Luteolibacter sp. LG18: one gene and its partner. The protein of the gene in region 1 binds, or shares a complex with, the protein of each later gene. Links are inferred from orthologs where the notes say so. Each region holds a gene or a part of one and is shown on either strand. Other genes may lie near its edges.

Region 1 (6,561 bases):
ATAGGCGGAGCCTCCGATCGTGAGGATCGGCAGGAACGCGGCGGCTCCGATGCTGGCCACCGAGACGTAGCGGGTGGTCTTGAACAGGATGAACCACACCACGATCAGGATCACCACCGCGGCGGGCATCAACGCGATCAGCACCCCGGCCGAGGTGGCGATGCCCTTGCCGCCCTTGAAGCCAACCCACGGCGAGTAGTTGTGGCCGAGGATGGCGCACAGCCCGGTCACCACTTGGAACAACTGGGCCTTCCATTGGAGATCGGAGGGGAGCTCCAGCGCTTGGGAAAGCAGCGGTTTGATCGTCATCGCCTCGGACGCCCCGGTGTAGCGGATCAGGGTGAGGCCCAACATGGTCGGGATCAGGCCCTTGAGCGCGTCGAGGAACAGGCAGGTGATGCCGTATTTCTTGCCCACCACCCGCAGCACGTTGGTGGCACCGATGTTGCCGGAGCCGTGCTGGCGGATGTCGATGCCCTTCGCCTTCGCGATGAGCAGGCCGAAGGGCACGGAACCGAGGAGAAAGGCGATGAGCGGGCAGAGCCAGAGTTGCATCGGCGCCTTGGGTAATGGAAACCCGCCCCGCTGTCACCCCCATTAGCTGGCCTCCCCGGGAACGAAAAAGGCACGGGCCGCGCGGCCCGTGCCTTTTGGAATGCCTGCGCCGCTCGGGGGCTTATTCCGCCTTTGCGGATTCGATCACCACGTCCTCCACCGGTACATCCTGGGCCGGGATCCGCATCGCCTGGCCGGTAACCGGATGCTTCATCGAGATGTCGGCGGTGTGGGTCGGCACGGCCTTGATCTTGTCGACCACGTCCATGCCCTCCACGACCTTGCCGAAGACCGCGTAGCCGCCATTGGTCGGGTAATCGAGATCCGGATTGTCCTTCACGTTCACGAAGAACTGGCTGGTCGCGCTGTCGACGTCATTGGTGCGGGCCATGGCGATGGTGCCGCGCAGGTTTTTCAGGCCGTTTTGGCCCTCGTTCTTGATCGGCTTGTCGACGGCCTTTTCCAAGAGCCGGCCGGACTGCTGGGAGAAGCCGCCGCCTTGGATCATGAAGGTGGGGATCACGCGGTGGAAGACGGTGCCGTCGTAATGCTTCTTGTTCACGTAGCTCAGGAAGTTCTCCACCGTGATCGGGGCCTTTTCGCGGTTCAGTTCCACCACGAACTCGCCCTTGTTGGTCTTGAAGCGCACTTTTTCCACCTTCGCGGGGGCTTGCGGCTTGGCCTCGGCGGCTGGTTTGTCCTTGGCTTCCTCGGCGAACGAGCAAAGCGGAAGCAGGGCGAGCGCGAAAATGGCGGAACGTCGTTTCATCGTCTACATCCCTAGGTCAAACCCGCCGCCCGCGCAAGAGACCCTCATGCGGAAAATCATCCACATCGACATGGACTGCTTCTACGCCGCCATTGAGGTCCGGGAGAACCCGGCCTTGCGCGGTCGGCCGGTCGCGGTCGGGGGGAGCCGCCGCCGCGGGGTCCTCACCACCGCGAACTATGAGGCCCGGAAATTCGGCTGCCGCTCCGCCATGCCGGTGTTCAAGGCGCTGGAGCTCTGCCCCCAACTCGTGCTGGTGCCGGTCCGGTTCGACCTCTACCGGGCGGAAAGCGCCCGCATCCGCGCCATCTTCGGTCGTTTCACCGATGCCATCGAGCCGCTGTCGCTCGACGAGGCCTACCTCGACGTCTCCCACCTCCAGAGCGGCGGCGCGGCCATCGCCCGCGAAATCCGCGCCCAGATCCGCGAGGAAACCGGCCTCACCGCCTCCGCCGGGATCGGGCCGAACAAGATGGTCTCGAAGATCGCCAGCGATTGGAACAAGCCGGACGGCCAGTTCGAGGTGACGCCGGAAGAGGTCGATGCCTTCGTCGCAGCCCTGCCGGTTGGGCGGCTGTGGGGCGTGGGCAAGCGCGGCCGGGAAGAGCTGGCGGTGCTGGGCGTGGAAACCTGCGCCGACCTTCGGAAATTCGACCGTATCGAACTCGCCCGCCGGTTCGGCAAGTGGGGGCTGGAACTCTGGAACCTCTGCCGCGGCATCGACGACCGCGTGGTGCAGCCCGACCGCACCCGCAAGTCACTCGGTTCCGAGGAAACCTTCTCCGAGAACGTGCTCACCGCCCAGGCGGCGATTCCGCCGATGCGCGCGCTGCTCGAGGGGCTGAAGGAGGATCTCGCCCGCCACCACTCCGACCGGGTGGTGAAGAGCCTGGTGGTGAAACTGAAGTTCTCCGACTTCACCCGCACCACCGCCGAACGGGCTCATCCCCGGATCGACGAGGAGATCTTCGAGGAACTCCTCGCCGAGGCTTGGAAGCGGGGAGAGGGAAAGCCGGTTCGCCTGATCGGCGTCGCCCTCCGTTTCGAAGACCCGGACGCCACCGCCCAGATGGAGTTCTTCGGCGACTCTTCCGTTTAGAATTTTAGATTTAGGATTTTGAATTTCGTCCCGCAGGGCCGCTTCACGTGCTGCGGCTGTCGGCGTCCGGTTTGTGGAGCTTCGGCGGCTCGGGCTTCTTGTCCGGGATGATCTTCTCGACGTTCTCCACCGGGATCCAACCGTGGGTCTTGGTCGCGAAGCTCACGTAGAGCCAGTTTCCGCGATCCTTGACGATCTCACAGAGCGAGCCGGCGGGCGCGTCGATGATTTCCGACGAGGTCCGGGAGGCCTCGGAATGCAGGGTGGCCTTTTCGCCCACCACCACGGCCTGTCTTTCGACCGGCGCGAAGCGCGAGTCGTCCGGGTAGTAGTGCCATCCCAGTGCGCCGACCGCCGCCACCATCGGACCGAAAATCAGGGCCGCCACCGCGGGTACACGGGCCTTCGAGCCTGTCCGGGTGGCCAGGCACACCAGCAGGCCGAGCACGACCATCCACGCGCCGGTCCAGAGCGTGTTCCGCCAGGATTCGAGGCGGATTTTGGCCAGCGCGTACTGGTATTCCTTCCACTTCACGGTCACGGCTCCGTTCTTTCGCTCGATGAAGCGCAGGTTTTGCAGCGCTTCGGCGTGGGAAGAGTCCTTCTGGAGCGCCCGCCGGTAGTAGAGCGCGGCGTGGCCCGGGGCACCGAGCCGGTAGCAGGCATTGCCGATGTTGTAGAGGGTGTCGGCGGAAAGGCGGTCGAAAGGACCGGCGTCCAGCCACGTTTGGATCGCCTTCTCATACTCGGCGGAGTCGTAGGCGGAGACGGCGTTCGATTGGAGCTGCTGGTCCCCGGCGGCTTCCGAGCGGACGGGAAGGCCCATCCATGCCACGGCCAGCCACACCCAGGTCGCTTTCCGCAGCACCTTCAGGATCTCGCTGCGGCGGGAGCGATCGGTCTTGGCATCGCTGCCACGGGATTCCGCCCGGTAGCAGGTGGCATCGCGTTCCTCCAGGATCGCGTGCAGGGCCGGATTCTGGGTGGAGGCCTTGCCGAGCCACTGCTCGATGAAACGGCCCGCCAAGCGCAAGAATGCCGGGTGGTCGTTGGCCGGGGCGCGTTCGAGATCGCGAAGCGCCTGGCGGCGGGCCAGTTCGGCGGGATCCTTGCGCACCTTTGGCGCGATTCGCATCCAGAATGCCTTGATCATCAGGAGAAGGGCAGCCAGTCCGGCCACCGCATGGCCGGTCCAGGGCGGAAGCACGGTGGTGCCGGGCACTAGCACCTGCGCCGGTTGGAGCAGACCGAGGATGTCATTCATCTTCTCCACCGGCATGTCCAAGGCGGGCGGGGGAGCGAGCGCGGCCGCGGCGGGCGCTTTTTCCTTCAGCGAGGGCAGCAGCTTCAGCGGGATCGGCGGCGTTTCGATGGTCTTGTACTGTTCCAGTGCCGGATCGAAATAGACCAGTTGGAAGGCTGGCACCGCCGCCTTGTCGCCGAGCGGGCGCATGAACTGGCTGAAGGTGATGGTGCCGCTTTCCTGTCGGCGCTCGTCGCCACGCTGTCCGGCGGCCGCCTCGTAGATCTTCCAACCCTGGGAATCCTTCGGCTTCGGGGCCGCCATGCCGTCGAGATTGCCCCGGCCGCTCACCGTGACGTCCACCGAAAGCGGGTCGCCCTCGCGGAGTTCGGTTTGGGTGGTGCGGGAGGTCATGGTGAAGGAGCCGACCGCATTGGCGAAGCCATCCGGTGCGCCGGGCGGGAGTTTCTTGGCCTGGAGGTCGGATTTCGGGATCGCGAGGAAGACCTCGGTGTGGTCCCAGCGGCCGAAGAGGCCGGTTTCCTGGATGATGAGCCGGAGATTGGCCGGGCCGATGCTGACAGTGCCCGAGCGGGTGGCCGTCATCGAACTCGGATAGGAAATGGATTTGTAGGCGCGTCCGAGGACATTGATGTCACCGGCCATGTCGTTCGGCTCGAAGCGCCAGCACGCCACCCCGTCGCGTTCGAACTCGGGAATCCCCCAGTCCGCCACCGCTAGGTCGCGCGGCACGTAGAGCTTGATCTCCACCGGCACCGTTTCGCCTTCGTAGGGATTGCTTTTCAGCGGATGAAACGAGGCCGAGTAGCGGAACTTCTGCTGGCTCACCGTGGCTTCCGCCCACTTCAGGTCGTCCGGATTGAAGACCTCGAACTCGAGCGGCTGGGTGGTGACCGGGTTCCCGTTGAGCTGGAAGGTGACGGCCGGGATGACGTGGTGCCCCACCGCATAGGAAGACACCGAGTATTGGAAGACGTAGGCCATGCGGCGACCTGGCACCATTCGCTGTCCCGATCCCGCGGCTTCGATTTTGACGTCCGGCACCGTCGCGACCGCGGGTTTCGATTCGATGCGGGGCATTCCGTTCAAGATCGCGATCTCGAAAACGGCTGTCTCTCCGCGGGCGAGGAAACGGCTCGACATGGTGGCCTGCACCGCCGCTTGGGCGGCTGCCACCGACGTCAGGATCGCCAGCACCCCGAGGGCGCGTCCGGCGGTGCGGATGAAATCTGGAATCATCATGTCACCAGTCTTTTTCGGGAATTTGAAACTCTCTGCGGCCGGGAGCGAGCGGACCTTTCTGCATGTCCTCGTTCTCCTCCAGCAGGCGCTTGGCGCGCTCCTGTGGGGTCTCGCCCGGGCGATCCTTCTTGTCGCCCTTGCCTTTGCCCTTGTCCTGCTCCTTGTCGCCGTTCGGACCTTTGTCCTTCTGGTCCTTGTCGCCGTTCGGGCCCTTGTCGTCCTTTTCGCCGCCTTGGCCGTTTTCGTTCGGCTGGCCCTTGCCTTCGCCCTCGCCTTCCTGCTCCTGCGGCTGGCCTTGTCCCTGCCCTTGATCCTGGGGGATCTGCTGTTGGGATTCCTCGGACTGCTCCTTGAGCAGTTCCTCCAGCCGTTCCAGATAGCGCACCGTCAGGGCGCGGTTCTGGGAGGCATCCTTGTCGCCGGGGGACAACTTGAGCGCGGAGTTGAAATGGCGGACGGCGTCGGTCCAGTTGACGATCAGCGCGTTGAAGAACGTGAAGCTTTCGGTTTCGCCACCATCGGGCACTTCCTTCTCCGCCAGCTCTTTGAGCTTCGCTTTCACCAGGTCGTCGAAGGCCTTGGTGTCCTCCGGAGCCGGGTCCGGATAGGATTCGCCGCTGCCCAGCGATTGCCAACCGAGGTGGAAAAGAGAGGCTCCGGCTCCGAGGTGGGCGTTCCGTTCGACCGCCTTGTTGTCGGACATCAGCGCGCGGCTGTAAGCCTCCGCCGCCTTGCGGTATTCGCCCGCCTTGTAGGAAGCCTCCGCCTCGCCGAGGCGGTAGCGGGACGCGTCTTCCTCCCGCTTCGAGCCTTCCGCCAGATCGTGGAAATGCTGCCGGGCTTCATCGAAATGCCCGCCGGCGAGCGAGGCCGTCGCGTCCTGCGGGGTGGCGGCCCCGGAAGTCGAGATAGTGCCGGCCATGGTGGCGGCCACCGCCGTGCGTGCGGCGATCGGACGCCAGCGGGTGGCGGTCAGGATGGAGATGATCAGGGAGACGATCGCGATCCCGAGGGGCCATTGATAGAACTCGATCACGACCTTCTTTTCACGGCCTTGGAGCTCGAACTGGTCGATGCCCGCCAGCGCCGTTTCCGCCAAGGCGGGGATGTCCACGCCGGAGCCTGCGACGACGAAGCGGCCTTTCGTGCCGTCCGCAATCTGCTTGAGGATCTCGGGGTGCATCTGGCTCAGGACCGTGCGACCGCCGCGGTCGCGGAACTTGTCGTCGGGCATGCCGGTCTGTGGCACGTAGGCGCCGTTTTCGGTACCCACCCCCACGGTGAAGATGTAGACGCCCGCCTTCTCGGCTTCGGCCAGCACCGCGTCGAGCGAACCGTCGTGTTTCTCGCCATCGCTGATGAACACCAGCGCGTTGTTCTGCACGCCGGTTTTCTTGAGCGTTTCGATGGAAAACTTCAGTGCTCCCACCACGTCCGATCCGCCGGTGGGAATCCACGTTTCATCGAGTTGCTCCACCGTTTCCTTCACTGCGCCGTGGTCCACGGTGAGCGGGGCGAAGAGGTAGGGCTTGCCCGCGAAGCCGACGAGGCCCATTCGGTCGTTCGGCATCGCCTCCATCATCTCGTAGATGATCGCCTTGCCCTGCGAGAGGCGGTCCGGCTTCACGTCCG
Region 2 (6,446 bases), 3.0 Mb from region 1 along the record:
TTCGCCGTTTCGGTCGCTTTCCGGACCCCGGAAAGGGCCTCAAAAATTTGAAACGGATTCGTCACGATTCATTCCGTTTGTTTCCAAGGGGATGCGTAAAATCCTGGGTTGGAGAGCTCTGGTGATAGTTCGGCGATGCGAAATAACGGGCCGGTCAAGTTCTAAAAAATTTTCGCCGTGGAACGCTTGTGGAAAGTGAAAAGCGGCATCCATCGGTTGGAGGGTCGTAAAATTTTTATCCAACAGGGCGCCGGATCAGGTCATGGTCTCCAAGCGCGGCGGTTGCCAGCCACGGGGTTGGAACCGGGCCGCGCGAAACAGTGAGACACCCGACACGACGACAACATGATGGCACAGGAGGCAGTGGAAACGATGCATGAAGGCGCAACCGAAACGTTCACGGAAAGCCACGATGGTGGAGCCTGGGACCTCATTTGCGGTGACCTGCAATCCATGGTCAGCCGCGATGCCTTCCAGCGTTGGTTCCGTGCCGCGCGCATGACGTCCTGCGAGGACGGTGTCGTCACCATCGGTGTCCCCGGTGAGATCCACCAGGTGTGGATCGAGACCAACTATCTCCCCGAGCTGACCTCCGCCGTCTGCGCCCGCATCGAGGGCGTGCACGAGGTCCGCGTGACCATCGGCACCGAAGAGGTCGCCCCGGCCGAAAAGGAAGCCGCCAGCGATGAGCCGGCCGCCACCTACACCCGCCCGGACGAGCCCGGCGCGTTCGAGAAGCGCATCAAGGCCGCCGGCCTGAATCCGAACTACACCTTCGAGCGCTTCGTCGTCGGCAACAACAGCCAGTTCGCCCACGCCGCCTGCGAGGCCGTGGCGAAGCGCACCGGCGTCGGCTACAACCCGCTCTTCATCCACGGCGGCCCGGGCCTCGGCAAGACCCACCTGATGCAGTCCATCGGCCAGGAGTGGCTGCGCCGCTACCCGTCCTCACGCGTCGTCTATCTCACCTGCGAGAAGTTCACCAACGAGTTCATCGACGCCGTCCGCCGTGGCGACATCGAGAAGTTCCGCCGCCGCTACCGCAGTGCGGACGTGATGCTCATCGACGACGTCCAGTTCCTCGCCGGCAAGGAGCGCTCCCAGGAGGAGTTCTTCCACACCTTCAACACCCTGCTCGATGGCCGCCAGCAGGTCGTCCTGACCTGCGACCGCCCGGCCTGCGAGATCAAGAACCTCGAGCCGCGCCTCGTCTCCCGCTTCGAGTGCGGCCTCGCCGTCGAGCTCCAGCCGCCGCAGATGGAGACCCGCATGGCCATCCTCCGGAAGAAGTCCGAGGAGTGGAAGGTGAAGGTCGATGGCTCGATCCTCCGCTTCCTGGCCGAGCGCATCGGCACCAACGTCCGCCGCCTGGAAGGCGCGCTCATGCGCGTCGCCACCTTCGCCTCCCTCGCCGGGGAAAGCGTCAGCGTGGACAAGGTCGAGCACCTGCTCCGCGACCTGCTCCGCGAGGAGGCCAGCCGCCAGATCAGCATCGATTCCATCCAGAAGGCCGTGGCCGAGCACTTCGACGTGCGCCTCGCGGACATGACCAGCCGCCGCCGCCCCGCCAGCATCGCGCTGCCCCGCCAGGTGGCCATGTATCTGAGCCGGAACCTCACCAAGGGCTCCCTGATGGAAATCGGCGAGGCCTTCGGCGGCCGCGACCACGGCACTGTCATCCACGCCTGCAAGAAGATCAACGACCGCATCGGCAAGGAACCGGGCATGCGCGAGACCATCGCCCGCATCGAATCCCAGCTCCGGCGCTGAAGCCGGCCGGAAACCCGGTTCGGAGGCCTCCGGTGGAAATCACAAAAATTTCCGCCGGGCGCGCGGTTTCCGGGGCTCCTTTCCGCCCCGGCGGCGCTGGAACCCTGATCCTGCAATCCCTTAAAATTTTGTGAATTCCGGAGCAGGTCCGGGAGCGATCTCCAACAGGTCCGAATCGCTCACAGAAGTCTTGCAAACGGATGGCGAAATCGGAAACGTGTCCCCCAACACGCCCGGTTTCTCCCGATCATGAAGTTCCGAATTTCCAAGGAAGCGTTCCTCGACGGCCTGCAGAAGGTTCAGCACGTCGTCAGCACGCGCACCACGCTGCCGATCCTTTCGAACGTTCTGCTGGTCGCCAGCAACGGTCGCCTGCAGTTCACCACCACGGACCTCGATGTCGGCATCACCGGCTCGGTGGAAGCCCAGATCGAGCGGGACGGTGCCACCACCCTCCCGGCCAAGCGCCTGGTGAACATCGTCCGCGAGCTCCCGGCCAGCGAGGTCGAGGTCTCCGTGGACGCCAAGAACGTGGCCTCCATCCAGAGCGGCCCGTCCTTCTTCAAGATCATCGGCCTCAGCCAGGATGAGTTCCCGCCGCTGCCGGACTTCGGCGGTGCCAAGGAATTCCGCATCCCGCAGATCGTCCTGCGCGACGGACTTCGCAAGACCTCCTACGCGATCTCGACCGACGAGACCCGCTACGTGCTCAACGGCATCTTCACCTCCTTCCGCGAGGGCAAGCTCACGCTCGTCGCCACCGACGGCCGCCGCCTCGCGATGATGGAGAACGACCTCGAGTTCCCCGCTTCCCACGAAACCGACGTCATCATCCCGACCAAGGCCGTGCAGGAACTCCAGCGCCTCCTCGGCGATGCCGGCGACGTGCTCGTCCGCCTCAGCGAGAGCCAGATCTCTTTCATCGTCGGTGAGAGCCTGCTGGTCAGCAAGCTGATCGAGGGCAACTACCCGAACTACCGCCAGGTGATCCCGGGCGACTCCACCGAGCGCGTGCCGCTCAACCGCGAGGCGATGCTCGAAACCGTCCGCCGTGTTTCGCTGCTGTCCTCGGACAAGTCGAACTCCGTGAAGCTCGTCTTCGGCGAGAATCAGATCGAGGTCACCGCGAACTCGCCGGACGTCGGTGAAGCCCGCGAGTCCATGGACGTCGCCTACACCGGCAAGGCCATGCAGATCGCCTTCAACCCGGACTTCCTCAAGGCCCCGCTCCAGAATCTCGACGCGGAAACCGTCTACCTCGACCTCATCGACGAGATGAGCCCGGGCGTGATCCGCATCGACGGCAGCTTCCTCTACGTGCTCATGCCGATGCGCGTCACCGGAGGCTGATCCCCGGCCCATCGAACTTCAGCGAAAAGCCCGGTCCACGCGAGTGGCCCGGGCTTTTTGTCGGGGCTGTCCTTGTTAGAACGTCACCTCGTGGGCCTGCCCCTGTGGCTTGCGGCCTTGGTAGATCGTCTTGCCCGCCGTGTCGGTGGCGGTCACCTCGATGTCCTGTCCCTGGCGGCGGACCGTCAGGTTCCACAGTCTCCCGGACGAACGGACCTTTTCCAGTGATGCCTGTGGCCACGCCGCCGGGAGCTGCGGGGTGATGAGGCACTTGTTCAGCCCGGTCGGGCGGATGCCCAGCACCCCCTCGGTGAAGATCCGGCAGTAGAGCGCGGACTCGGCGGCGAGGTGACTCTGCCCGGCCTCCGGCCAGGCCTCGATCGGGTAGGGGGCATGCGGTCCGAGCAGCCGCTGGCGCGTGTAGCGGGTCAGGTAGTCCAGTCCGCGGGCGGTGTCCCCGGCGATGAACGCGCCGCGGAGTCCGTACAACGTACTGCGGTCCCAGTAGGTTTTCGTGCCCGCTTGGGTCAGGAGGCCGTCCTGCGTCCACAGGCGGTCGGAAAACAGGGCCTTCAGCGTGCCTTCCCGCCGCTCCGTGATGCCGCACACCAGCGGCACGCAGATCCACGAGCGCAGTACGTCGTTGCCATCGTAGTAGCGGTAGGTCTCGTAGCCTTCGACGGTCGCGCCGAAATAGCGGTTGGTCGCTTCCTTCAGGGCCGCGGCTTGCTTCACGTACGTCGTGGCCATTTCCGCCGGTTTCCCGAGATCGCGGGCGAGCGCCGCCGAGGAGAGCAGGGCGTCGTGATAGAGGGAGGCGGTGCACAGGTTGGCCTTGCCGGCGGGGAAGCGTCCTTCGAGCTCGTCGCTATCGGATTTCGGCACGCCTTGCTCGTTGAGCTGGCGGCGGGTGTATTCCAGGCACCACTCGATCAGCGGCCACACCTCCTTCGCCTGCTCGGGATCGCCGCAGGCCAGTGCCCAGCGGGCCGCGCCGTAGGCGGTCATCGCGGCGTCACCCCGGTCGCCCGCGCCGTCCCAGATGTCCCGCCCTTCCGCGATGATCGACGATGGGAGCCGCTTGTAATCCGGATTGAGGAACTTCGCGTAGAGGGCGAAGCAGTTGCGCGCGCTCTCCCGGGCGGAGGGATCATCGAGGAACGCGAAGAACGGGTTCGCATACTCGTTCTGATCGTTGCACCACAGCGCCGCCAGGAACTTGTTGCGTCCGCCCGGGCCGTGCATCAAGCCGCCGCGGGTGGCGTAGATGCTCTCGGTGGTCCGGTACTTGGCCTGCCGGAACATTTCATCGAGCGCCGGATCCGGGGTCTTCAGGATCATCAACCCTGCCAAGCGATCCCGCATCGATTCGCGGGCCGCCTTCTCCGCGAACACATCCGGAAACGGGAATGGCTCGCCGTCCTTCACCGCGGTGATGCACAGCCCGCCACGCGCGGTCTCCCCGGGTGCCAGCAAGGTGGTGCCGGCCCCGATCCACTGGCGTTTTACCTGATAGACGCCCCACTTGCCCTTCTTGCCATCGGTGGCGGTCTGCTCGCTCCAGTTCGGCTGGGTCAGGGTGACCGCCTTGGCGGAGCGGTTCGTCCACTCGTAGGTCTCGATCATCGAGGGTTGCTCGTTCGACGCGAAAAGGGTGCGGCTGAGCTCCAGCGGTCCCTGCCTGCCGTGGAAGGTCACGATGCCGTCGATCGAAACGCGGTCGATCACCGCGGTCGGGGCCGGTGCACCGTCGAGAGTGATGGTCGGCTCCTTCCCGGTGCCCAGGTCCACCTGCAGGGCGGCGTGGGTGTTGTCGGGCAGCGTCCGGAGCATCGGCCAGCGCACGCTGCGCGTGAGTTTCAGGTGTCCTGTGGCATCGAGGTCCCAGTTGGTGATCGCGTCCACGGCCTTGCCGCTTTGCTCGATGTGGTCGCCGAACGGAAGGTGGCCCGGCTGTACTTCCCAAACGAGGCCGCCCTTCGGCGAGAGGGTCCATTGGGGAGCCGCCCGCGCGGTGGAAAGCGTGAGCAGGGTCATGGCAAAGAGGTGGTGGGGCCGGGGCATGATGCGGGTCGTATTCGGGGAATCAAAGCGGACCGCGGCACGGGAGGGAAACCCACACATCCGGGTGTGTCTCCTAGCCGATCGGGTCCGAGTCCGTCACTGGATACGTCCCGGCAACGCCGGACCCTCGCACAAAAAAGCGGCCGAGGGGATGCCTCGGCCGCTTGGGGTGATTCTGGTTTCAGGCGGGGGCTCCCACCACCGCGCCGGGCAGGGGTCCGTCTTCGTCGGTGGAGCTGCCATCGGGCCGCTTCGGCGCTTCCTTCTTCCGGTATTCATCCGGGATGGAGGGCGGCTTCGGCGAGGACGGCGGATTCTTCATCGAGCCGCTCTCGATCAGGTCCTTGATGTGCTCGGCGTCGAGGGTCTCGTATTCCAACAGCGCTTGGGCGATCAGCTCGAGCGTCGTGCGGCGGTCCACCAGCAGGCGCTTGGCGTCGTCGTAGGCATGGTCGATCAGGCCCTTCACTTCGTCATCGATCAGCTTGGCGGTGGCGCCGCTGTAGCTGGAGCGTCCGCGGGACATGAAGGAATCACCTTCCGCCTCGCCGTATTCCACCATGCCCAGCTTGTCGCTCATACCCCACTCGCACACCATCTTGCGGGCGATGTGGGTGGCCATGCGGATGTCGCCGACCGCGCCGTTGGTGACGTTGCCAAACACGATCTCCTCGGCCACGCGACCGCCCATGGCGACCACGAGTTGGTCGAGCAGCTCGGCCTTGCGGTAGGTGAACTTGTCCTCGGTCGGCAGGAACATGGTCGAGCCGAGCGACGGGCCACGCGGGATGATGGTGACCTTGTGGAGCGGATCGGTGTGCTCGAGGATCTCGTTGAGGATCGCGTGGCCGGCTTCGTGGTAAGCGGTGTTCTCCTTCTCCTTGTCGGAGAGGGCGAGCGAGCGGCGCTCGCGGCCCCAGCGGACCTTGTCGCGGGCTTCCTCCATTTCGGCGAGCGTCACCGCGGACATGCCCTTGCGGGCGGCCAGCAGCGCGGCCTCGTTGATCAGGTTCGCCAGCTCGGCGCCGGAGAAACCGGGCGTGCCGCGGGCGATCACGCCGAGGTCGGTGTTGGCGGCCAGCTTGATCTTCTTGATGTGGACCTTGAGGATCTCCTCGCGGCCCTTGTAGTCCGGCAGCGAGACGGTGACCTGACGGTCGAAGCGGCCCGGGCGCAGCAGCGCGGGATCGAGCACGTCCGGACGGTTGGTCGCGGCGATGATGATCACGCCTTCCTGGGTGTCGAAGCCATCCATCTCCACG

What was found.
Region 2: the proteins of dinB (region 1) and dnaN are in contact, whole or in part, in a solved structure (PDB 1OK7), measured with the Escherichia coli proteins. The link is inferred for Luteolibacter sp. LG18 from one-to-one orthologs.

What each region holds. Positions count from the first base shown.
Region 1 is NZ_AP024600.1:5,641,782-5,648,342, reverse strand. Bases 469-3,396 are described here. They hold dinB (DNA polymerase IV), read left to right. Parts: upstream 469-1,370; coding sequence 1,371-2,423; downstream 2,424-3,396. Other genes in these bases: llg_RS22450 (tetratricopeptide repeat protein), read right to left, coding at 2,467-3,396; llg_RS22460 (peptidylprolyl isomerase), read right to left, coding at 677-1,324; plsY (glycerol-3-phosphate 1-O-acyltransferase PlsY), read right to left, coding at 469-555. Also shown: more of plsY, read right to left, coding at 1-468; more of llg_RS22450, read right to left, coding at 3,397-4,929; llg_RS22445 (VWA domain-containing protein), read right to left, coding at 4,931-6,561. UniProt on the Escherichia coli protein: Poorly processive, error-prone DNA polymerase involved in translesion repair and untargeted mutagenesis. Copies undamaged DNA at stalled replication forks, which arise in vivo from mismatched or misaligned primer ends.
Region 2 is NZ_AP024600.1:2,637,977-2,644,422, forward strand. Bases 1,257-4,069 are described here. They hold dnaN (DNA polymerase III subunit beta), read left to right. Parts: upstream 1,257-2,019; coding sequence 2,020-3,120; downstream 3,121-4,069. Other genes in these bases: dnaA (chromosomal replication initiator protein DnaA), read left to right, coding at 1,257-1,770; llg_RS11005 (hypothetical protein), read right to left, coding at 3,196-4,069. In the rest of the region: llg_RS10990 (sodium:solute symporter), read left to right, coding at 1-51; more of dnaA, read left to right, coding at 373-1,256; more of llg_RS11005, read right to left, coding at 4,070-5,157; ATP-dependent zinc metalloprotease FtsH, read right to left, coding at 5,366-6,446. UniProt on the Escherichia coli protein: Confers DNA tethering and processivity to DNA polymerases and other proteins. Acts as a clamp, forming a ring around DNA (a reaction catalyzed by the clamp-loading complex) which diffuses in an ATP-independent manner freely and bidirectionally along dsDNA.